Linked DNA regions of Cystobacter fuscus DSM 2262. Each later gene encodes a partner of the first gene's protein in a complex. Links are inferred from orthologs where the notes say so. Each region holds a gene or a part of one and is shown on either strand. Other genes may lie near its edges. The genes, in order: D187_RS28995 and accD.

Region 1 (11,517 bases):
GGCCATGGGGTGGGTGGACGAGGTGGCATGAATACTCCGTGGTGACGGACGTCCCCACCTCCACAGATTCCAAGCCCGGGCACGCTCCGTTCGTGCGACGACGGGCCGGGACCGAATGGATTGGAGAGCGTCATGACTCCTCGGTGGTGGATGTGTCTGATGATCGGGTTGGCGGCCCCCGTCGTTCACGGGCAGACCGCGCCTTCCTATTCGCAGGAGGCCTCGCAGGGGTACTACGACGAGGAGGACTCCTACGAGGAGGAGACGGGCCCCCTGGCCCCCTACGCGCCTCCGGCCCTGCCCAACGAGGTGCAGACGGCCCGCCCCTTCCGTGACGCGGTGTGGGCCTCCGGCCACTGGTACTGGGACGGCAACGAGTGGCGCTTCAATCCGGGCACCTGGATCGCCTCCATGCCGGGCTACCAGTTCATCAACGGCTACTGGCAGCAGGAGGGCTCGGGCTGGCGGTGGATCTCCGGTGGCTGGGCGCGGCCCGGCTCGACGCAGGTGGAGATTCCCATCGCCGTCACCAACGAGGAGGTCGTCGCCTCCCAGGCTCCTCCGGCGCCGCAGATGGAGACGCCGCCCCCCGCGCCAGCACCTTCCTACACGTGGGCTCCCGGGTACTGGTACTGGTCAGGGGTCAACTGGTCCTGGGTGGCCGGGAGCTGGATGGCTCCGCCTCGTCCGGGCCTCGTCTTCGTCACGCCGCGCTGGGTGCGTCGCGGTCCCTCCTGGTACTTCGTGGGTGGGGGCTGGGCGATCCATGGCTCGACCCGGGTCGTCGTGCCGGAGTACCGGTACGCGCGCATCTCCGTGGGTTGGGGCCGGCCGAGCTACTTCGTGCACACCTGGCGCCGCTACCCGATGTTCCACTGGAGCCGGCCATATGGGTACCGCCACGGGCCCCGCTACAACCCGCCCCCCTATTACCGGGATCGGGACTGGGATCGCGGGCCGCGCCACCATGACTCCCGGCCCAATGGCCCCTGGCGGGATCGCAACGACGGCCCCCGCCGGGACCATGACGGTCCTCGTGGCCGGGACCACGATTCCGGGCCTCGTGGCCGGGACCATGACGGTCCTCGTGGCCGGGACCATGACGGACCTCGCGGCAGAGACAATGACGGTCCGCGTGGAGGCGGCTGGGGCCGGCACGATGCCACCCCGGTTCGCAACCACTGACCCCCGCCCGGGCGCTCCGCCTCAGAGCGAGGCGGTCGCCTCGGCGAGCTTCTCCTGCGCGGTCTCCCACCGCGCGTAGAGCTGCTCCAGCTCGCTCTTGCCGTCCCGGTGGGCGTCCATGAGCGGCTTGGCCTTGGCGAAGTCGTTGTAGAGCGCCGAGTCCGCCAGTTGCGTCTCGCGCTCCTTCTGCGCCTGCTCCAGCTTGGCGATCGCCTCCTCCAGCTTCGCGATCTCCTTCTTGATGGGGCCCTCGACGACGCTGCGCCGCTGACGGGCCTCGGCCTCCAGGCGCTTGCGGTCCTTCTCCGAGAGCCCCGCCGCCGCGCCCTTCTCCGCCGGCTTGTCGCCCCCGCCCTCCGCCTCCAGCGCCAGGCGCCGCTGCTCCTGGTGGTAGAGGTAGTCGTCCAGGTTGCCCGGGTGCGTCTCCACCTTGCCGCCCACCACGTCCCAGACGTGCGTGGACAGCCCGTTCACGAACGCGCGGTTGTGGGACACGAAGAGCAGCGTGCCGCCGTAGCCCTGGAGCGCCTCGATGAGCATCTCCGTCGAGTCCAGGTCCAGGTGGTTGGTGGGCTCGTCCATGAGCAGCAGGTTGGAGGGCACCAGCAGCAGCTTGGCCAGCGCTACGCGCGCCCGCTCTCCACCGCTGAGCACGCCCACGGGCTTGTCCACGTCATCGCCCGAGAACATGAACGAGCCGAGCACCCCGCGCACGAAGCTCTCCGGCTTGTCCGCCGCCAGCGGGCGCACCTCCTCGATGATGGTGTTGCGCTTGTCGAGCTTGTCGCCGTGGTGCTGCGCGTAATACCCCATCACCACGTTGTGCCCGAGCTTCACCGTGCCGCCGTCCGGCGCGAGCTCGCCCGCGACGATCTTCAACAGCGTCGTCTTGCCCGCGCCGTTGGCGCCCACCACCGCGATGCGCTGGCCGCGCTCCACGCGCGCATCCAGCCCCGAGTACACCACCGCCTCGCCGTAGCGCTTCTGGATGCCCTCGAGCGTCACCACGTCGCGCCCCGAGCGCTCCACCTCCGGGAAGCGGAAGCGCATGGTGGCCCGCTCCTCGATCACCTGCACGTCCTCGAGCTTCTCGAGCATCTTCGCGCGGCTCTGCGCCTGACGGGCCTTGGTGGCCTTGGCGCCGAAGCGATCGATGAAGCCCTGCAGCTCCGCCTTGCGCGCCTCCACCTTCTCGGCCTGGGCCTTGAGCTGCTCCTTCTCCTCGGCGCGCTGGCGCTTGTACGTGTCGTAGTTGCCCACGTACGAGCGCAGCCCCTCGAGTTCCAGCGACAGGATGCGGCCCACCTGCCGGTTGAGGAAGTCCTTGTCGTGGGAGATGAGCACCACCGCCTTGTTCGAGCGCTTGAGGAAGCCGTCGAACCACGCCTGGGTGGGCACGTCCAGGTGGTTGGTGGGCTCGTCCATGAGCAGCAAGTCCGGATCCTGGAGCAAGAGCCCCGCGAGCGCCGCGCGCATCCGCCACCCGCCACTGAGCGCTCCCGTGGGCTTGGCGAGGTCCGCCTCCCGGAAGCCCAGGCCCTTGAGGATGCGCTCGGCGTGATGCCGACCGTAGTGCTCCTCGAAGTGATCCAGCTCCGCGTGCAGGTCCGCGAGCGATTGGGAGAGCTCGAGTTGCTCCTCCTCGGAGCCGGCCGCGGCGAGCGCCGCCTCCGTGTCGCGCAGTCGCGCCTCCAGCGAGTCCCGGCCGGGCACGGTGCTCATCACCGCGTCCACCACAGAGCCCTCGGGCAGCCCGGCGAGTTCCTGGGGCAGGTAGCCAATCCGGGACTTGCGCCGGTAGGTGAGCGTCCCCGAGTCCGGGTGCTGCACGCCGGCGAGGATCTTCATCAACGAACTCTTGCCGGTGCCGTTGGCGCCCACCAGGCCCACACGGTCCTTGGGGCCGAGCGTGAAACTCTCAGAATCGAAGAGAACCTTCTTCCCGTAGGAGAGGCAGATGTCCTGGGCGATGACGAGGCTCATGGCGAATCCGGGGATGTAACAGCCCGCCGCTCGGACGGGAACGACTGATCTGCCTGCTCGCCTCCTGGGCGGCCCGGAATCCATGCGCGATCCCCGCCACTCCCCCTGCCCCCGGCCTCCGAGCTTCCCCTATACTCGCGACCCCATGGCTTCCCCCTGTCAGCACTGCGGCAGCACCGACGGTCCCGATCATCTCTGCGGCGGCTCCCAGATGGCGCTCATCGGGCAGGTGCTCGATGGCCGCTACCAAATCGAGGACGTGCTCGGCCAGGGCGGCATGGGCATGGTCTTCCGTGCCACGCAGACGTCCGTGCAGCGGCCGGTCGCCGTCAAGACGCTCAACCCCTCGCTCGCCGCCGCGCCCCAGTTCTTCGAGCGCTTCCGGCGCGAGGCGGAGGTCGCCAGCCGGCTGCGCCACCCCAACGTCATCACCATCTACGACTTCGGCCGCGCCCAGGACGGCACCTGCTACTACGTCATGGAGCTGCTCGAGGGCGAGAGCCTGCGCGAGCTCGTCAAGCGCGATGGCCCCATGAGCCTGCGCCGCGCGGTGGACATCATCGAGCAGGCGTGCCGGGGCCTCGCCCACGCGCACGAGCAGGCCGCCGTCCACCGCGACATCAAGCCGCACAACATCATGGTGCAGCAGCTCGACGGGCGGGACTTCGTCAAGGTGCTGGACTTCGGCCTCGTGAAGGCGCTGGAGATCGAGGAGGAGCAGCAGCTCACCACCACCGGCCAGGTGCTTGGCACGCCCCAGTACATGCCGCCCGAGCAGGCCGGTGGAGATCACGTGGATCACCGCTCCGACCTCTACTCGATGGGCGGCGTCCTCTACTACTGCCTCACGGGCACCTCACCCTATGGGGCCAACTCGGTGCGCAAGGCGCTCACCGCCGCCCTGACGCAGCCGGTGCCCACGGTGGCCTCCAAGCGCCAGGGCGCGCCCGTGCCCCCGGCCCTGGAGGAGTTCTTCCAGATCGCGCTCGCCCCCGAGAAGGAGGACCGCTACCAGAGCGCCGAGGAGTTCATCGAGGCCATGATGGAAGCGGTGGCGCCCCTGTCCGCGCAGCAGCTCGACGCGCTGCCCACCAACTCCTCGCCCGAGGCGGCGGGTGGTGGCAGCAGGAGCAAGGCCGGTCAGCGCAGTGGGTCGCGCAGCCGCTCCTCCGCGAGCGCCGTGCGTCCCAAGCCAGGCTCGGGCGCCCGGAGTGGAACGCCCGCCTCCGGCTCCCGCGCGGGCCAGCCGTCCGCCGTGAGGAACGCGGCGCCGGGGTCCCGCCAGCCCAGCATCGTCGGGGGAGGCGTCTCCCGCGTGGGCGCCACCTCGCCGGGCATGCGCCCGAGGACGAACGCGCCCCGGGCCGCCCCGCCCCCCGCTCCCGAGGAAGTGCCCTTCAAGTGGTCGGTGAAGAAGATCTCCATCGCGGTCGCGTCGCTGGTGCTCTTCGCCACGGCCGGAGCGGTCGTCGCGCTGCGGCCCAAGCCCGCCCCGGCCGCGGCGGACCCCGTGGCGGTGAAGTCGCAGCCCGCCGCGCCACGCGCCGCCGCGCCCCGTCCCGCCGACAACGGCATGCTCCTGGTGCACATCCGCTCCACTCCCGTGGGCGCCAGCGTGTTCGACGGGGACGTGCAGATCGGCACGACGCCACTGGATCGTCAGCTCCCGCGCGGCCAGGTGCGCGAGCTCACCTTCCGCATGGCCCAGTACGAGGAGCGCAAGCTCAAGCTGGACTTCACCGGAGTGGTGTCGGACTCGCAGGACGTGAGCGTGACGATGACGCCGGTGAAGGCCGCCGCGGTGGAGCCCGCCCGCCCGACCCGGGCCGCCAGGTCCGGCAAGGAGACCCGGGACGACTCCGTCCCCATCTTCGAGTAGGGCCACTCCAAGGCAGCCTCCCAGTTGTCACGGTGTTCGGAGTCGCGGCGAAAAGGGCTTCAGGATAAACCTACGCCCCGCCTGGAGGGACGCCCTCCGGCGACCGTATCGAGGAGTCCACACCATGGCGGAAGTCACCCTGGATCTGCGTGGCCGGCCCAAGGCCGAGGCCTATGCCGAGTTGCACCAACACGTCGAGGCCGTCCTGGAGGGCATCGACGACGACGTGGCGGCCATGGCCACGATGAGCTGTCTGCTGCACCACGCCTTCGGTCACCTGTGGACGGGCTTCTACCGGGTGGTGGAGCCGGGCAAGCTGCTGCGCGTCGGCCCCTATCAGGGCACGCTCGGCTGCCTGGAGATCCGCTTCGGCAAGGGCGTGTGCGGCACCTCCGCCGCCGAGGGCCGCACCGTCATCGTCGAGGACGTGCACTCCTTCCCGGGCCACATCACCTGCGATGGCCGCTCGGCCTCGGAAATCGTCGTGCCCGTCTACAATCCCCAGCGGGAGCTCATCGCCGTGCTCGACATCGACTCCGAGCACAAGGCCACCTTCGACGACGCGGACCGCCGCGCCCTCGAGGCGCTCATGGGCTGGTTCTCCCGGCCCCGGCGCAAGTAGGCGGGGCGCTCAGCGCCGGGCCATGCGCGCGAGGATCTCCTGCTCCAGCGTGCGCACCACCTCGGACAGCGGCAGCAGCGAGGAGTCCACCCGCCGGGCATCGTCCGCCGGCTTGAGCGGTGCCACGGCGCGGGAGGCATCATCCTGGTCGCGCTTGACCTGATCGGCCAGGACGTCCGGCAGCGCGCGCTCCACGCCCTTCTGGAACAGCTCCTCGAAGCGACGGCGGGCGCGGATGTCGGGATCCGCCTCCAGGAAGAACTTGGCGTCCGCGTCCGGGAACACCACCGTGCCGATGTCCCGTCCCTCGAGGATGGCGCCCTTGGGCGCCTGGAGCGCCAGACGCCGCTGCAGCGACAGCAGCCCCTCGCGCACCACGGGCCGGCTCGACACCTGCGAGGCCGCCATGGAGTTCTCCGGCGTGCGGATCTCCTGCGACACGTCCTCGCCGTCCAGGAACACGTGGTTGTCCTCGCCCACCACCTCGAAGGACACGCGCACGCTCGCCAGCAGCGTGCCCAGGCCGGCGTCGTCGTCGAACGCGATCCCCTCGCGCCGCGCCTTGAGCGCCACGCACCGGTAGATGGCGCCCGTGTCCACCAGCGCGAAGCCCAGGCGGCGAGCGAGCACCTTGGACACGGTGGACTTGCCCGCGCCCGCCGGTCCGTCGATGGCCACGATGAAGGGTCTGGAAGTCATTGAGGGGCTCTCTCCTGGAGACGGGACGGTGCGGCTAACGTCCGGAGAACACGCCGAGCTTGCGGAAGCGCTCGTAGCGATCCCTCACGAGGTCGTCCGGAGACAGGCCCGACAGCTCATCGAGGTGCTTGCGCAGCGCCTGCCCCACGTTCTGCGCCGCCTTGGCGTGGTCGCGGTGCGCGCCGCCCGCGGGCTCGGAGATGATCTCGTCGATGATGTTCATCCCCATGAGATCGCGCGCGGTGAGCTTGAGCGCGTCCGCCGCCTTCTCCGCCTTGGAGGAGTCGCGGTAGAGGATGGAGGAGCACGCCTCGGGGGAGATGACCGAGTAGATGCTGTTCTCCAGCATCAGCACGCGGTTGCCCACGCCGATGGCGAGCGCGCCACCCGAGCCGCCCTCGCCCACCACCGTGGAGACGATGGGCACCTTGAGCCGGCTCATCACCTCCAGGTTGACGGCGATCGCCTCGGCCTGGCCGCGCTCCTCGGCGCCGATGCCCGGGTAGGCGCCCGGCGTGTCCACGAAGGTGAGGATGGGCTTGTCGAAGCGCTCGGCCATCTCCATCAGCCGGCGCGCCTTGCGGTAGCCCTCCGGGCGCGGCATGCCGAAGTTGCGCGCCATGTTCTCCTTCGTGTTGCGCCCCTTCTGGTGGCCGATGATCATCACCACCTGCCCGTCGAAGCGCGCGAAGCCGCCCACGATGGACGAGTCCTCTCCGAAGTGCCTGTCCCCGGCCAGCTCCAGGAAGTCCGTGAACAGGTACTGGACGTAGTCCAGGAAGTAGGGACGCGAGCTGTGACGCGACAGTTGGACGACCTGCCAGCGCGACAGGTCGCTGAAGATCTCCGTCTGGAGCTTCTTCGCCTTCTTCTCCAGCTTGGAGATTTCCGAGGAGAAATCCACCGAGCCGCTCTCCGAGAGCGTCTTCAGCTCGCCGATCTTCTTCTCCAGCTCGATGAGCGGGCGCTCGAAATCGAGTGGATAGTTGATGCCGTTCGCCATGGCGCGGGAGCCCTATCACCCGCCACCCAGCCTGACAACGCGCAACCTGTTACGCGGTACGCTGAATCCCCACCTTCCCGCCTCGTCGAGACGACATGGACGCCCTCCCGCTGCTGCTCGCCCTCCTGCTGTCCGCCGCGCCCGCCCCCTCGGCGCGCACCCTCAACACCCAGGGTTTCCGCCTCTATCAGGCGGGCCAATATCCCGAGGCCCTGGAAAAGTTCGAGGCCGCGGCCCGGGCGGATCCGCAGATGGCCCTGGCCCACTACAACGTGGCGGCCACCCTGGGGGTGCTGCGCAAGAAGGGGAAGATTTGTGACCACTCGGCCTACCGGGAGACGATCGTCGAGCGCCTGACGCGCTCGGTCGAGTTGGATCCGCGCCGGCTCACGCGCGCCAAGGCCGACGCGGACCTGGATCCCATCCGCGACACCCTGGGCTGGCAGCGCCTGCTGGGCCTGTCCCCCCAGAACGAGGCCCATCTGCCGAAGCTGCTGCGCCGGGTGACGTGGTTCAAACTCGACGCGGGGATGGCCCGCGAGAAGCTCACCTTCCCGGACGCCCGGAGGGTGGTGCTGGAGCGGACGGGCTTCGACGAGAAGGCCCAGCGCGTCACCACCCGGAAGCGGACCGGCACCTACACGCTCCGGGGGCGCACCCTCCGGGTGACCTTCCCGAACGAGCCCTCCGTCGAGGGCACGCTGAGCGAGAAGGGAGCGCTCCAGCTCGGCGCGCTGGGGACGTTCTCCGATCTGCCGCCGGAGTGCGATGCATAGAACGGATCGCCGCCTGACGGACTTGGCGGCACGGGAGCCCCGGCCCACCCTTTCCCTGGGGAGGTGGTGGGGATGGTGAGACTCGAGGGACGGCAGTGGGGTTTGGTGGCGTTGGTGGCGTTGACGCCCTTCTTCTTCGCCTTCCTGCTGGCGGCGTCGGCGCCCGGCGTCGTCGAGCCCGTGCTGGGCACGGTGCTGGGCGGGGCGAGCTGGCTGCTGGCGGCGCTGCTGGGGCTGCTCGGAGGTGCCCTGTTCGCCGGGTGCCTGAGCACGCTGACGGCGCTGCCGGGGCGGCCCTCGGCGACGCGGCGCGCACTGCACCTGGTGGGCGCGACGGTGGTGCCGGTGGGGCTGTGCATCGTCCCGGCGCTCTGCCTGATGCTGGCGGGCCCGGCGATCGCGCTCCAGCTCGAACAGGGCCAGGCCCTGCCCCAGGCGCTCCGCTCGCGGCCCACGCACCCGTTGTTGGAGGGCTTGCGCTACCAGCTGCCGCGCGTGCTGCGCAACATGGGTGGGCTGCACCTGCGCTGAAGCACCCCCCTGCCGGCGAGGGAGAGGGGCACGGCGGCCGATCAGGCCGCCTTCGTCTTCGCGGTGGCGCTCAGGGCGTACCAGGCGGTGCGGAACGCCTTGAGCTCGCGCAGACCGGCGGGGTGACGGCCCAGGGCGGGCGCCACCGTCACCGGCAGGCCAATCGTCTTCTCGATGTTCTTGGCCGCGTTGAGCTCGTTCTTGCGCCGGTTCTCGCACTTGGGGCAGTCCGCCTTGGGCCCCACGCGGTTGACCAGCACGCGCTCCACCTGGAGCTTGCGATCCTTGAGGTACTGCACCAGGCGCTCGGAGCGCTCGGCGGCCAGCTCCTCACCACGCGTGACGACGACGAAGCGCGACTCGGTGGGCGAGGCCAGGGCCTCCTCGAAACGCTTGATGTGCTTGAGGAAGCCGGCCATGTCCTCGGCCAGCTCACCCAGGCCCTTGGACTTGTGCTTGGACAGCACGCTCTGCAGGGCGCCGAACCAGCTCCGGGCCGTGTCCACCAGCTCCACCACGCGCAGGGTGGACACCATGGGGGCGCCGTCCACGACGATGCGCTTGAAGCGCTCCTGCACCAGGGCATCCGTCAGACACGACAGGGCGGCCAGCTCGTCGATGCCCGCGGGGGCCGCGTCGAGCAGGTTGCGGAAGAGCAGCAGATCCACCGGCACGTCGTTGCCCGTCTTGGGCGCGCCCTCGTAGGCCTTCTCCGCCTTTTCCTTCCAGCGCTTGCGCACGGCGTTGAACCAGCCAGCCATGTCCAGCTCGCGCGCGTACAGGCCCTTGGTGCCCTTGACCTGCGTCTCCACGTCCGTCAGCCGGCTCTGCAGCACGTCGGACAGCGAGTGCGCGGGATCCGTGGAGATGAGGAGCACCGGCCCCTCCTTCTCCGTCAGCGTGACGGCGGCGGCGGCGGCGCAGGAGCTCTTGCCCACCCCGCCCTGCCCCACGAAGAAGATGAGCCGCGTGGGCGGCAGCGGCGGCGCGGCGATGGGAGGCATGGAGGGCGCGCGCACCAGGGCGGGAGGCCCCTCGGCGGCGGCGAACTCCAGCGTCTTGGTCTCCTTGCCGCTCGCCCACTCCTGGGCGAAGGGCTTGAGCAACTCCAGGCCCCGGGGCGCCACCTCGCGCCGGCCCACCAGGTGCACCGGCACGTTCTTGTCCAGCGCCTGATACTTGCGCACGTGCGGCGCCTGGAGACCGCGGCGGCCCAGACAAGCGGCACAGCCGTCCTTGTCCTCCACCTGGTTGACCACCACCTCGACCACGGGGATGCCGCGCTCGCGCAGCTGCGCGAAGTACATGCGCGTCTGGGCCTCGGGCACCGGCTCCGCCAGCGCCACCAGGTGGAAGGCCGTGCGCGCCGGATCCTTCAGCAGCGCGAGCAGCTTCTCCGCGCGGGCGAGCTGCTCCTCGAGGAACCCGGGCTCCTCGGCCACGGCGGCGGCCTTCTTGCCCTTGCCGCCCGAGCCCTTCTCCGAGCCCACCCTCACGACGCCCAGGAACTTGCGCAGACCCACCGGCATGTCGAACAGGCGCAGCGTGTGGCTGGTGGGCGCGGTGTCCACCACCACGCGATCGAACTCACCACTCTCCGCCAGCTCCGCCACGTACAAGAGCCCCAGCAGCTCCTCGAGCCCCGGCGTGGCCTGGGTGTACAGCTTGCCCAGCTCGTCCTCCGACAGGTGGGTGCCCTTGCCGGCCGCCTTCTGCAACGCCGACGCGTACTTGCTCAGGAAGGACTTGCCCAGCGCGCCCGGCTCCAGCTCCATCGCCCACACGCCGCCGTCCGGCTTCGCCTTGGCGCCCTTGCCCTTGGCCTTGGGGGCCTCCTTCACGGGCTCCGCCGTCTCCTCGGCCTCCAGCTTCGTCGGCTTGCCCGTCAGGGGCTTGCGCAGCAGATCCGACAGCGAACGCACCGGATCCAACGAGACGAGCAGCACCCGCTCCTTGGGCGCTTCATCCGCCAGCCGCAGGGCGTACGCCGCCGCGAGTGTGGTCTTTCCCACCCCACCCTTGCCGCCGAAGAAGTGAAGAACTCGTGCGTCGCTCATGAACACATGGCCTTCCTTGACACCCCTCGGCCGAACCCGCCTCCGTCCTCTCGGGGACGGTCACGAACGGGACTCGCCGGACTTCTGTTCGGGTGGGGAACAGTCTTACCGGCTGCCGCATGAGGTGTGGTGTGACCTGAAGGATCGCCCGCCGCGACCCTGTGAGTCAAGCAGAGACCGGGCAGTCCCCCCCCGACCCAACGCGGTGCGTCATCGCTCGAACGAAGACAACCGTGAAGCCGGGCGCCCGCCTACCTGGCCGCCCGATTCACGCGCGCCCACCGCCCGCGACCCCACCTGTGGGGTAGGCAGGGTGTGCGGGGTCCACGAAGTCCGCTCAGCGGAACTCGGGGCCGTTGTTGATGAGCGAGCCGCCATGGCCCGACGACAGGGTATTGCCCTCGCCGCCCTTGCCCTGACGGGCCTCGGCCGCGTAGCGGTTGAGCTTGTTGTAGAGCGTCTTCTCGCTCACCCCGAGGATCTCCGCCGTGCGCGCCTTGTTGTTGCTGTTGCGCTGGAGGCTGCCGAGGATGTACTCGCGCTCCACCGCGTCGAGCGACAGCCCGTAGGGCAGCCGGAAGGTGTGGCGCTCGGGGCTCTTGCCCGCCATGTCGGGCGGCAGGTGCTCGCGCATGATGAGTTCGCCATCGCAGAGGATGACGGCGCGCTCCACGGCGTTGCGCAGCTCGCGGATGTTGCCCGGCCACTCGTGGTTCTTGAGCGTCTCCATGGCGTCCGGGTGCACGCCCGTCACGCGCTTGGCCGAGTCTCCGCGGAACTTC
Region 2 (11,690 bases), on another replicon or contig:
GGAGGCGAGGCTCGGGTCGGCCGCGCGGGTGGCGCGCGCCTTCTCCGCCAGCCCCGCGATGAAGTCGCGCTTGAGGTCCTCGTGCACGTAGATGCGCGACAGGGCACTGCACTTCTGGCCGGAGAGCCCGAACGCCGAGCGGTAGCACCCCTCGATGGCCGCCTCCAGGTCCGCGTCACGGCAGACGATGGCCGGGTTCTTCCCACCCAGCTCCAGGAAGCAGGGGCGCACGGACTGGGCGGTGAGGCGCCGGTGGATCTCCATGCCCACCGGCTGGCTGCCGGTGAAGTTGACGCCGTCGATGCCCGGGTGGGACACGAGCGCGGCGCCGAGGGACTCACCCTCGCCGTGCACGAGCTGGAACACGCCCGGGGGCAGCCCCGCGTCATGCAGCGCCTGGTAGAGGCCCTCGGCGCACCAGGGCGTCTCCTCGCTGGGCTTGAGGATGACGGTGTTGCCCCCGAGCAGCACGCCCGCGCTCATGCCCGCCGCGAGCGCGACCGGGAAGTTGAAGGGGGAGATGACCACGAACACGCCGTAGGGCCGCAGCACGCTCCGGGTGTCTTCCTTGGGGGACAGGCGCGCGAGCGGCTTGACGAAGCCCTCGGCCTCCTCGAGCTGGCCCGCGTAGTAGCGCATCAGGTCCGCGGACTCCTCCACGTCCCCGAGCGACTCCAGCCGCGTCTTGCCCACCTCGAGCGTCATGATGGCCGCCAGCTCCATGCGGCGCTCGGAGATGAGGTCCGCGGCGCGCTTGAGGATGCGCGCGCGCTCCTGCCAGGGCGTGGCGCCCCACTTCTTCTGCGCCTCGCGCGACACGCGCACCACCCGGTCCACCTCGGACAGGGGCGTGCGGTGGAAGCGGCCGAGCAGCTCCTGGTTGGCCGGGTTGCGGCTGTCCAGCAGGTCTCCTCCCCGCCAGGGCTCGCCGGAGATGAAGGAGGGGTGCTCGGCGCCCAGCTTTCCGCGCACGGCTGAGAGGGCCTTGTCGAACTCGGCATGCAGTTGCGACAGGTCGGCATCGAGGACGGAATAGGTGATGCGAAAGCTCATAGCCTCTCCATGTAGCGGTTGATTCCCCGGGCGAGCAGTTCCACCAGCTCGTCCACTTCCGACTCAGTGATGACGAGCGGCGGGCCAATCATCACCAGATCTCCGTTGGTTCCATCGGCATGGCCGGTGTTGGGCCAGAGGATGAGGCCCTGGGCGAACAGCTCGGAGAGCAGCCCCTCCACCACCTTGCGTCCGCGGGGGAAGGGCCGCTTGCTGGCCTTGTCCTCCACGAACTCCACGCCCGCCATCAGGCCCACGCCCTGGATGGAGCCCACGTGGGGCAGGGGCAGCAGCACCTCGCGCAGGCGGCGTTGCAGGTACTCGCCCACGCGCGCGGCGTGCGCCACCAGGCCATGCCGCTCGTAGTAGTCCAGCACCGCGAGCCCCGCGGCCGTCATGACGGGGGCCTGCAGGTAGGTCTGCGCGTGCATGAAGCCGCCCGAGCCCTGACGCATCTCCTCGAGGTGGCTCTGGCGCACGAGCAGCGCGCTCAGCGGCACGTAGCCGCCGCTGATGCCCTTGCCCAGCACGAGCACGTCCGGCTGGAACTGGAACTGGGTGCTCGCGAAGAACTGACCCGTGCGGCCACAGCCGCACATGACCTCGTCGGCGATGGTGAGGATGCCGTGGCGGCGGCAGATCTCCGACACGCGCTCGAAATAGCCCGGCGGCGGCACGGACGCGCCCGCCGAGGAGCCGATGACGGGCTCGGCGATGAAGGCGGCGATGGTGGAGGCGCCCTCGCGCTCGATGGTCTCCTCCAGCAGCCGCGCGTAGTGCTCGGCCCCGTCGCGCGCGTAGTCCGCGAGGCCCGAGCGGTAGGGGTAGGGCGCGGGCGTGGTGACGACCTCGGAGAGCAGGGGCCCGAAGAACTTCTTGTAGTGGGGCCGCCCCGACATGGACAGGGCGTAGAGGGTGTTGCCGTGGTAGCCCGGCATGCGGGTGATGACCTTGGATCGCTGGGGCTCACCGCGCTCGACCCAGAGCTGGCGCGCGAACTTGACCGCGGCCTCCGTCACCTCGGAGCCGGAGCTGAGGAAGGCCGCCCGGTCGAGGCCCTCGGGCGCGAGCGCGCACAGCTTCGAGGCCAGCGCTTCCGTCACGTCCGCGGTGAAGTGCGTGCCGTTGACGTAGGCCACCCGGAGCAGCTGCTCGTGGATGCGGTCGGCCACCTCGCGGTTGCCGTGGCCCACGCTGACCACCAGCGCCCCGCCCGAGCCGTCCAGGTAGCGCTTGCCCTGTTTGTCGAACAGGTAGACGCCCTGGCCATGGGAGATGACGGGAAAATCTCGCGCGAGGTTGCGCAAGAGCACGTTGCCATCGGGATAACGAACGGTGTTCACGGCGGCGGGAACCTCGAGGACGTGAGCGCGCACCCGTGACGGAACGACGGCTGGTGCGTGTCAGGTGAAGACAATGAATGTCACGCGGACATCCGTTCCGGAGTGCCCTCTCGTGCAAGGGTTTGGAAGCTCGAACCCATTCACACGAAACGCACAGGCACCAAACCCCCGTCGTTCTTACTGTCGGCCTCTTTGGCTTGTCAAGCACGCGAAGCGTCTGCCCATGACGCACGGCGCCCTCGGCGCGGAGAGTCGGCGCGGAGAGTCAACACGCGGATGCTCCTGGCGCCGTGCGTGATGTGTATTTCCGGGCGATGCGCTAGGCGCGCCGGGCGCGTGGCTTGCGAGCGGGCGCCTTCGTCGGCCCTCGAGCGCTCAAGTCGCGCAGGCCGGAGTGTTTCAGGCGGCGCCTGGCTTGCTCCGCGGACACTCCCGCGAAGTGCATCGCCAGCGCGACCTTCACCTCGTGGCCGGCCCGCTCGAGCAGTCGCTGGGCCGCGGGCAGCGTGAGGTCCGTCAGCTCCGCCACCATCCGCGCCGCCCGGGCACGCAGCTTCGTGTTGCCCGGGCGCATGTCCACCATGCGCCCGCGGTACACCTTGCCCAGCGTCACGAAGGCCGTGGTGGTGAGGGCGTTGAGGATCAGCTTCGTCGCCGTGCCCGCCTTGAGCCGCGTACTGCCCGCGACGAGCTCCGGTCCCGTCTGGGCCAGCAACACCTCGTCCGCCTCCATTCCAGGACCTGGCGGGCCACAACACACCAGCACCGTGTGCGCGCCGCGCCGTCGTGCCTCCTGGAGCGCGCCGCGAACGAAGGGGGTGCGCGCGCTCGCGGAGATGCCACACACCACGTCGCTCGGGCCCACGCGCAGGCGGCGCATGGTGCGGGCGCCCGCCTCGGCATCGTCCTCGGCGCCCTCCACCGCGCGCGTCATCGCCCGGGGGCCTCCGGCGATCACCGCCTGGACCTGGCTGGGGGACGTCCCGAAGGTGGGGGGACACTCACTCGCGTCGAGCACGCCCAGTCGCCCGCTGGTTCCCGCTCCCACGTAGACCAGACGGCCTCCTGCGTGGAGGGCGTCGGCCACGGAACGTGCCACGCGCGCCATGCCGCGCAACGCGGGGCGGACCGCTCGGACAGCGGCCACGTCTTCTCGATGCAAACGGCGGATGACCTCTTCCGGAGGGACGAGGTCCAGATCCTCCGCCAGGGGATGAACCTGCTCGCTGGGCGGGAGCGCGTGGCTTGTGGAACGCGCCTTGCCCACCCGCGAGTCCTCGGCCCTTCTCAGGCCGCCTTGGTGACCTTGCCGGCCTTGATGCAGCGGGTGCAGGCGAGCACGCGCTCCGGGGTGCCGTTCACGGAGGCCCGGATCTTCTGCAGATTCGGGAGGGTCCGCTTCTTGGTCTTGTTGTTCGCGTGGCTGACGTTGTTGCCCACCAGCGGCCGCTTCCCGCAGATGTCGCATTTCCAGGCCATGACTGCCAACTCCTTGAAATCAGGGGCGAATTAACAGCCGCCCTAATGAGAGCGGCGGAACCTATCCACAAACCACCGGAAAATCCAGCGCGATCAGGATCAGCGCTTGAGGACGGGCTTCTTCTTGAGCATCTCCTGCACCAGCCGCGCGGCCCGGATGCCCGCGAGGAACTCGCCCTCCAGGCCCAGCCCAGGGAGGACCTCCCGTCCGGCGAGCAGGAGGTTCTTCGTGGGCGTTTGCTGCTTCAAACCCGTGACCCCCAGCACCGCTTCCGAGTCGAAGACGTAATGGGGGTGGGGCATGAGCCGGCTGCCGCGCACCGCGCTGGCGTCCAGGTAGGGGGCCGAGCGCAGCAGGCGCTTGTCCTTCGTGAAGGGCATCAGCGCGTCGAGGTGGGCGTCGATGCGCAGGGCGAGGTTCTGCAGGTAGCCCTCGCCCAGGTCCCGGATGCTGGCGGGGACGAAGCCCCCGGCGCACACCACCCGGAGCGCGGGGTCCTCCTTGCCCTGGTGGTCGCGCGCGGGGTGGAGCTGCACGAGCAGGTGGCTCAGCTCGCCCTCCTGCTGGGTGTCCATGAGCAGCAGCTCGCCCATGCCGCGCGGCAGCGCCGCCTCCGGCACCACCCAGTTCACCGAGAAGAGGAAGGACTTCACGGTGGACACATCGAGCTGCTCGCTCAGGGCGCGGTGCTTCTTGCGCCCCGTCAGGATGCGTCGCAGCGCGCCCGCGTCCGTGGCGGACACCAGGCACGAGGCCCGGTAGAGCGTGTCCGAGCGCAGCAGCTTGAGCGCGGAGAAGCGGTTGCCCTCGATGTGCAGCTCCTCGGCCACGTACGTGTCCGTGTTGTCGGGGCTGAGCAGGTCGCCGCCCAGCTCCGTGAAGCGATCGAAGAGCAACTGCCGCAGGCCGTCGCGTCCGCCCGGGTAGCGCCAGGGCGTCTGCAGCGCCTGGGACAGGGGCCGCGTGCGCGCCAGGGGCGAGCCGGGCTGATCCATGTGGATGGTGAAGGGCAGCAGGCCGCGCAGCAGCCGCGAGGGCTCGTCCGTGCCGCTCAGCCGGGGCTCCGCCTCGAGCCCGCCGTGCTGGCGCAGGCGCTTCTTGAGATTCCAGGACTCCAGCATGCCGTCGGGCGGCAGGGGCGGGCCTTCCTTGAAGAAGGCATCCGAGGGCTCGTGCTGCCGGATGGTGGCGGCGAGGTCCGCGAGGATGCGCTCGCTCTCGGTCCCGAATTCGCGGAGGAACTCGGCGCTCCGGCGGGCCGGGTCGGCGTGCAGGTCCACCCGGTGGCGGGGCAGCACCAGCTGCAGCTCGGGCACGTGGGGCTGCTGGCCGCGTTGCAACTGGGGGGTGAGGCTGAGCTCGGCGAAGGCCTCCTCCACCGCGGGCATCGTCTTGAGGGCCGGGGTGATGAAGGGGGCGTAGGGCAGCAGGAAGCCGTCGTGCTCGTAGCCCGGCCCCGTGCCGTCGTGCTCCACCAGGAGGACGCTGTAGCCGCGCCGGGCGAGCAGCACCGCGGCGAGTGCCCCGCCCAACTGGCTGCCCAGGACAATCACGTCATAGACGTGCCGGGAGGGAGCCGTGGAGGAGGGGAGCGGTTTGGAGCGGGAAGCGGGCGTCGGCATCTCGCCGCGCACACTACACACGTTGCCTGGAGGCTCGCAGTGCTTTCCCGCGCTTCAGGGCGGGGTGTCCCCGGGGTCCTCGGCCGGGGTCCAGCGGGGCGGCTCGTCCGGGGCGGGTCGCCCCTCGAGCAGCTCATGCGGGCGGAACGCTCCCTTGTAGCGCAGGGACGCGCACTCCTGGACCCGGTAGCCCAGGTACACATGGGGAATGCCCCGGGCCCGCGCCAGCTCCACCTGGAACACCACGTTGGCCGAGCCCAGTGAGGCCCGGGCGTAGGCGGGATCGTAGAAGAAGTACACCGCGCTCCAGGCCTGGGGCATCTCGTCGCAGATGCCCAGGCCGACGAGCCGGGGGCCACCCTCGGCCGTGTCGTCGTACCAGGCCACCTCGCGCGCGCACGGGTGGGGGAAGGCGAACTGGAGGAAGTACTCTCGGGGGCCGATCGGCGAGGCGTTCCATTCGCGCGTCTGCTCGCGCTCGGCATGCCAGGCCCGGTAGAGCGCCAGCCGCTCCTCGTCCACCCGAGGGGGGCCCACCTCCACGCGCAGGTGGGCGCACGCGGCGCGGGCCCGGCGCTGGCTGCGGTTGGGCTGGAAGGTCGCCGTGGGGATGCGCAGCGACACGCACTGGAAGCAGGCCTGGCAGGCGGGCCGGAAGTACATGGGGCCGAAGCGGCGCCAGCCGCGCACGAGCATCCGCTCGTACTCCTCGGCCGTCACGTCCTTCATGACGAACTGCTCCATCGAGGAACTCTGATCCGGCAGGTAGCTGCACTCGCCGGGCGGCTCGACGGAATGTCCCAGGATGATCGCCATGACGGCCCACGCTCGCGTTGACGGAACCCCGGGATTTAACAGGGCCCCCCCGCGCGGTCGAGTCGTCCTGGGGGCGGGGCTGCCCCCTCGCTCGGTTCAGCCCGGCTCGCCGGGATTGCGCAGGCCCGCCGCGTCCACGCTGGGGCCCACCGAGGACACGGCACGTCCGCCCTCCAGCCGCACCGCGCCCGTCACCGCGAGCTTGACCGCCAGCGGGTAGAGCCGGTGCTCCGCCGCGAGGATGCGCGCGGACAGGGCCGCCTCGTCATCCCCGGAGAGCACGGGCACTGCCGCCTGCGCGATGATAGGGCCCGTGTCCATGCCCGGGTCCACGAAGTGCACCGTGCACCCGGCCACCTTCACGCCCCTGTCCAGGGCCTGCCGCTGGGCATGCAGCCCGGGGAAGGCCGGCAGCAGCGAGGGGTGGATGTTGAGCACCCGGCCCGGAAAGCGCCCGAGGAAGTCCGCCCCGAGCAGCCGCATGAAGCCCGCAAGGCACACCCACTCGACGCCGGCGGCCTCCAGCGCATCGCCCAGTGCCTTCTCGAAGTCCGCGCGCGCGCCGAACGTCTTGTGATCCAACGCCCGCGCCGCCACGCCCGCCGTGCGCGCCCGCTCCAGGGCGAAGGCGGTGGGCACGTTGGAGACCACCAGGGCCACCTCGGCCGGGTAGTCCGCGCGGGCGCACGCGTCGAGCAGGGCCTGCAGGTTGCTGCCACTGCCCGACACCAGCACGCCCAGCTTCGCGCGGCCGCTCATGGATGGATGACCGCCGTGGCCTCGCCCTGACCGGCCTCCACGCGGCCCACCTCGCTGGCCTCCACGCCGCGCGCGTGGAGCACCGCCAGCGCCGCCGCCACGTCCTCCTTGGCCACCACCACGATGAGGCCCAGGCCCATGTTGAAGGTGTTGTACATCTCGTCCCGCGCCACGCTCCCGCGCTTCTGGATGAGATCGAAGATGGCGGGGCGCTTCCAGGCCTTCTCGTCGAGCACCGCGCGCGTGCCGTCCGGCAGGCAGCGGGGCAGGTTGCCCGGAATGCCGCTGCCGGTGATGTGCGCCATGCCCTTCACCTTCACGGCCTTCAGGAGCGCCAGCGCGTCCTTCACGTAGATGCGCGTGGGCTCCAAGAGCGCGTCGCCGAGCGGCCGGTCCAGGCCCTCGGGCACCGCGTCCAGGGCGAGCTTCGCGTCCTCCAGCAGCACCTTGCGCGCCAGCGAGTAGCCGTTGGAGTGCAGCCCCGAGGACGTCAGGCCGATGAGCGCGTCGCCGGGCGCCACGCTCTTGCCGTCGATGATCTCCGAGCGCTCCACCACGCCCACGCAGAAGCCGGCCAGGTCGTACTCGCCCCGCGCGTAGAAGCCCGGCATCTCCGCCGTCTCCCCGCCCAGCAGCGCGCAGCCCGCCTGCTCGCACCCCACGGCGATGCCCTTGACCACCTCGGCCGCGGCGTCCACCTCCAGCCGCCCGGTGGCGAAGTAGTCCAGGAAGAAGAGCGGCTCGGCGCCACAGGTGAGGATGTCGTTCACCGACATCGCCACCAGATCGATGCCCACCGTGCCGTGCCGGCCCGCCTGGAAGGCCACCTTCAGCTTGGTGCCCACTCCGTCCGTGCCCGCCACCAGCACCGGCTCGCGATACTTCCCCGGTGGCAGGGCGAAGAGGCCTCCGAAGCCTCCCACTCCCGCCACCACCTCGGGCCTCATCGTGCGCGCCGCGTGCGGCTTGATGCGCTCGACGAAGGCGTCCCCGGCCTCGATGTCTACTCCCGACTGCTTGTAGGTCGTTCCCACGCGGCGCCTTCTACCGGCTTTGCCCCGCCCGTGTCTCGGCCCATACCCACCTCCCCGTTCATTCTCCGGGGTGGTGAACCGTTTCCACCCGCGCCCGAGGGGGAGAGGGGTAGGCGTCCAGGCGACATCGAGGACGGAGGACAGCGGATCCAAGTCTGAATTTGACCCTGCCGACCGGGAGGGCTTAACTCGGCCTCGCGATGGGCGCCGAGGAAACCCTCTTTCAACGTTTTGGCAAGGAGTTCTCGAAGGGCACGGTTCTCTTCCGCGAGGGAGAGGCGGGTCGGGAGATGTTCGTCCTGCAGTCGGGACGAATCGCCATCTCCAAGCGCGTGCGCGACGAGGAGAAGGTCCTGGCGGTGCTCGGGCCCGGCGAGTTCTTCGGGGAGATGGCCATCATCTCCAACCGGCCTCGCAACGCCACGGCCACCGTGAGCGAGGACGCCAAGCTGCTGGTGATCGATCCCAAGACGTTCGAGGGGATGATCCGCGGCAACGCGGAGATCGCCGTGCGGATGATCAAGAAGCTGGCCGAGCGCCTGTCGGAGGCGGACGCGCAGATCGAGAACCTGCTGCACTCGGATCCGGTCAGCCGCGTGGTCCACCACGTGCTCCAGACGTGCCGCACGCGGGGGCGGCCCACGGAGGAGGGGATGGAGTTCGATCTGCCCCTGCGCGAGATACCCCAGCAGATCGGCGTGGGCGAGCCGGCCATCCGCAACGTGTTGGACAGGCTGGAGCGGGCGGGGTTGCTGGAGCGCGCGGGTGACAGGCTCACCGTGCAGGATACGGCGCGCCTGCACGACTTCCTCCAATACCTGGAGATGAAGTGGAAGTTCGGAGACCTCTAGCGTGAAGCTTCACGTCCTTGGCTGCCATGGTGGTGAGCTGCCCGCGTGCCGCACCACGTGCTTCCTCGTGGACGACGTGCTCGCGCTGGACGCGGGCGCTCTCACGAGCACGCTGTCGCTGGAGCAACTGTGCAAGGTCGACGACATCATCGTCGGCCACAGCCATTTCGACCACGTGAAGGACCTGCCGCTGATGGCCGATCTCATCATCGGCCGACGCGATACGCCCGTGACCATCCACGCCTCGCGCGAGTGCGCCCGGGCGCTGCGCGACAACATGTTCAACAACGCGCTGTGGCCGGACTTCACGCGCATTCCCACGCGCAAGGAGCCGGTCTTGCGCATCAAGCCCTTCCGCGCCGGCAGCACCTTCCAGGTGGGCCCCTACACGGTGCAGTCCATCCCGGTGCACCACCCGGTGGAGTCCTGCGGCTTCGTCATCACCCGGGGCCGCACGTCGCTCGCCATGAGCGGGGACACCGGCCCCACGGACAAGCTGTGGAAGGTGCTCAACCAGACGCCCACCCTCAAGGCGCTCCTCATCGAGACGAGCTTCCCCAACGCGCTGCAGCATCTCTCCGACGTCTCCGGCCACCTCACGCCCCGCACGCTCCAGAGCGAGCTGGCCAAGTTCGAGCGCGACGGGTGCTCGGTGCTGCTCTACCACCTCAAGCCCGCCTTCGTTCAGCAGGTGAAGCGGGAAGTGGCCGACATGCCCGTCGAGGTCCTGGAACTCGGGGATACCTTCGAGTTCTAGCGTGCATGGGTGTTGACGGCCCCCGGGCACTTGGGATTAACCGGGCCCTCCCATGGCCTGGTTCTCGAAGAAGCCCCGTATCGCCACCGCTCCCGAACCCATCGAAGCCCCCAGCCGCATGCAGGGTTTGTGGGCCAAGTGCGAGAACTGTGACGAGATCCTCTACCGGCAGGAGTTGGAGAAGAACCTCAACGTCTGCCCGCACTGCGATCACCACCTGCCCTGGCCCGCGCGCACCCGCCTCGCCACGCTGCTGGATCCCGACAGCTTCGAGGAGTTCGACAAGGAGCTCGAGCCGCAGGATCCGCTCGGGTTCACCGACTCGAAGAAGTACAAGGATCGGCTGAAGTCCACGCGCAAGGCGCTCGGGGAGAACGACGCCTTCATCTCCGGCGTGGGGCGCATCGACGGCAAGCAGGTGTCGGTGGGCTGCTTCGTGTTCGAGTTCATGGGCGGCTCCATGGGCTCGGTGGTGGGCGAGAAGTGCACGCGCGTCTTCGAGCGCGCGCACGAGCTCAAGTGCCCCGCCATCGTCTTCTCCGCCTCGGGCGGCGCGCGCATGCAGGAGGGCATCTTCTCCCTCATGCAGATGGCCAAGACGAGCGCGGCCATCGCCCGCTTCCGCAACGTGGGCAAGCCCTACATCTCCGTGCTGCTGCACCCCACCACGGGCGGCGTGGCGGCCTCGTTCTCGTGGCTGGGGGACGTGATGCTCGCCGAGCCCAAGGCGCTCATCGGCTTCGCCGGCCCGCGCGTCATCGAGCAGACCATCCGCCAGAAGCTCCCCGAGGGCTTCCAGCGCTCCGAGTTCCTCGTGGAGCACGGCATGCTCGACTCCATCGTCGCGCGCAAGGATCTGCGCGCCAAGCTCGGGCAGATCATCGGGCTGCTCGGCTAGTCGTCCTCCCCACGCCGCGCCATGCTCCCCCGGACGCCCGCCGAGGCCCTGGAGTTCTTCTCCCGGCTGAGCCCCTCCAGCATCAAGCTCGGCCTCGAGCGCGTGGAGGCGGCCCTGGAGGCGCTCGGCCATCCCGAGCGCCGCTTCCCCGCGCTGCACGTGGCGGGCACCAACGGCAAGGGCAGCACCTGCGCCTTCGCCTCGGCGGCCCTCCACGCCGCGGGCCACCGGGTGGGGCTCTACACCTCGCCCCACCTGGTGCGCGTCAACGAGCGCATCCGCGTGGATGGGGTGGAGATCTCCGACGAGTGCCTCGGCCAGCGCATCCTCGAGGTGCTGGAGCGTCACCCCGAGGCGGCCACCTCGCTCACGTACTTCGAGTTCGGCACCGTGGTGGCCTTCTGGCACTTCGCGCGCGAGGCCGTGGACGTGGCCGTGGTGGAGGTGGGGCTCGGAGGCCGTCTGGACGCCACGCGCGCCTGCGTGCCGCTCGTCACCGCCATCACCCCGGTGTCCTTCGATCACATGGAGTACCTGGGCAACACCCTGGGGGCCATCGCCGCGGAGAAGGCGGGCATCCTCAAGCCGGGCGTGCCGGTGGTGCTCAGCCGCCAGGAGCCCGAGGCGCTCGAGGTTCTCGAGCGGCTGGCCCGGGAGAGTCAGGCGCCCGTGCTCCTGGAGGGCCGTGACTTCCACCTGGGGCCGCGTCCCGGAGGCGGCCTCGCCTACGAGGGGAGCGGACTGTCGCTGGAGGGCCTGTTCCCGAGCCTGCGGGGCGAGCATCAGTGGCAGAACGCCGCGGTGGCCCTGGCCGCGCTGGAACAACTCTCCGCGCGGGGCGTGCGCGTCCCACCGGAGGCCCTGCGGACCGGACTCGCGGGAGCCCGCTGGCCTGGACGCCTGGAGGAACTCGGTGGCTCGCCCCCCGTGCTGCTGGATGGGGCGCACAACCCCGCGGGGGTGGGCGTGCTGCTCGAGGGCCTGCGCTCGCTCTATCCCGGGCGCCGGGTGCACTGTGTCTTCGGCGTGGTGGCCGACAAGGACCGGGGCCCCATGTTGCGCGCGCTCCTTCCCGCC

What was found.
Region 2: the proteins of D187_RS28995 (region 1) and accD are in contact, whole or in part, in a solved structure (PDB 8UXZ), measured with the Escherichia coli proteins. The link is inferred for Cystobacter fuscus DSM 2262 from one-to-one orthologs.

What each region holds. Positions count from the first base shown.
Region 1 is NZ_ANAH02000018.1:147,115-158,631, reverse strand. The notes cover bases 5,388-8,172. They hold D187_RS28995 (acetyl-CoA carboxylase carboxyltransferase subunit alpha), read right to left. Parts: upstream 7,372-8,172; coding sequence 6,403-7,371; downstream 5,388-6,402. Other genes in these bases: D187_RS28990 (tetratricopeptide repeat protein), read left to right, coding at 7,467-8,147; cmk ((d)CMP kinase), read right to left, coding at 5,679-6,368; D187_RS29005 (GAF domain-containing protein), read left to right, coding at 5,388-5,669. In the rest of the region: D187_RS29020 (YXWGXW repeat-containing protein), read left to right, coding at 133-1,185; D187_RS29015 (ABC-F family ATP-binding cassette domain-containing protein), read right to left, coding at 1,207-3,168; D187_RS29010 (serine/threonine protein kinase), read left to right, coding at 3,314-5,047; more of D187_RS29005, read left to right, coding at 5,172-5,387; D187_RS28985 (hypothetical protein), read left to right, coding at 8,220-8,678; D187_RS28980 (ArsA family ATPase), read right to left, coding at 8,720-10,735; enhancer binding protein Nla6, read right to left, coding at 11,073-11,517. UniProt on the Escherichia coli protein: Component of the acetyl coenzyme A carboxylase (ACC) complex. First, biotin carboxylase catalyzes the carboxylation of biotin on its carrier protein (BCCP) and then the CO(2) group is transferred by the carboxyltransferase to acetyl-CoA to form malonyl-CoA.
Region 2 is NZ_ANAH02000005.1:258,021-269,710, reverse strand. The notes cover bases 8,733-11,690. They hold accD (acetyl-CoA carboxylase, carboxyltransferase subunit beta), read left to right. Parts: upstream 8,733-9,767; coding sequence 9,768-10,613; downstream 10,614-11,690. Other genes in these bases: D187_RS08645 (bifunctional folylpolyglutamate synthase/dihydrofolate synthase), read left to right, coding at 10,635-11,690; D187_RS08655 (MBL fold metallo-hydrolase), read left to right, coding at 8,960-9,715; D187_RS08660 (Crp/Fnr family transcriptional regulator), read left to right, coding at 8,733-8,958. In the rest of the region: D187_RS08700 (aldehyde dehydrogenase family protein), read right to left, coding at 1-1,053; D187_RS08695 (aminotransferase family protein), read right to left, coding at 1,050-2,396; D187_RS08690 (N-acetylmuramic acid 6-phosphate etherase), read right to left, coding at 2,716-3,663; rpmB (50S ribosomal protein L28), read right to left, coding at 3,684-3,875; D187_RS08680 (NAD(P)-binding protein), read right to left, coding at 3,975-5,498; D187_RS08675 (arginyltransferase), read right to left, coding at 5,553-6,314; purN (phosphoribosylglycinamide formyltransferase), read right to left, coding at 6,411-7,073; purM (phosphoribosylformylglycinamidine cyclo-ligase), read right to left, coding at 7,070-8,107; more of D187_RS08660, read left to right, coding at 8,308-8,732.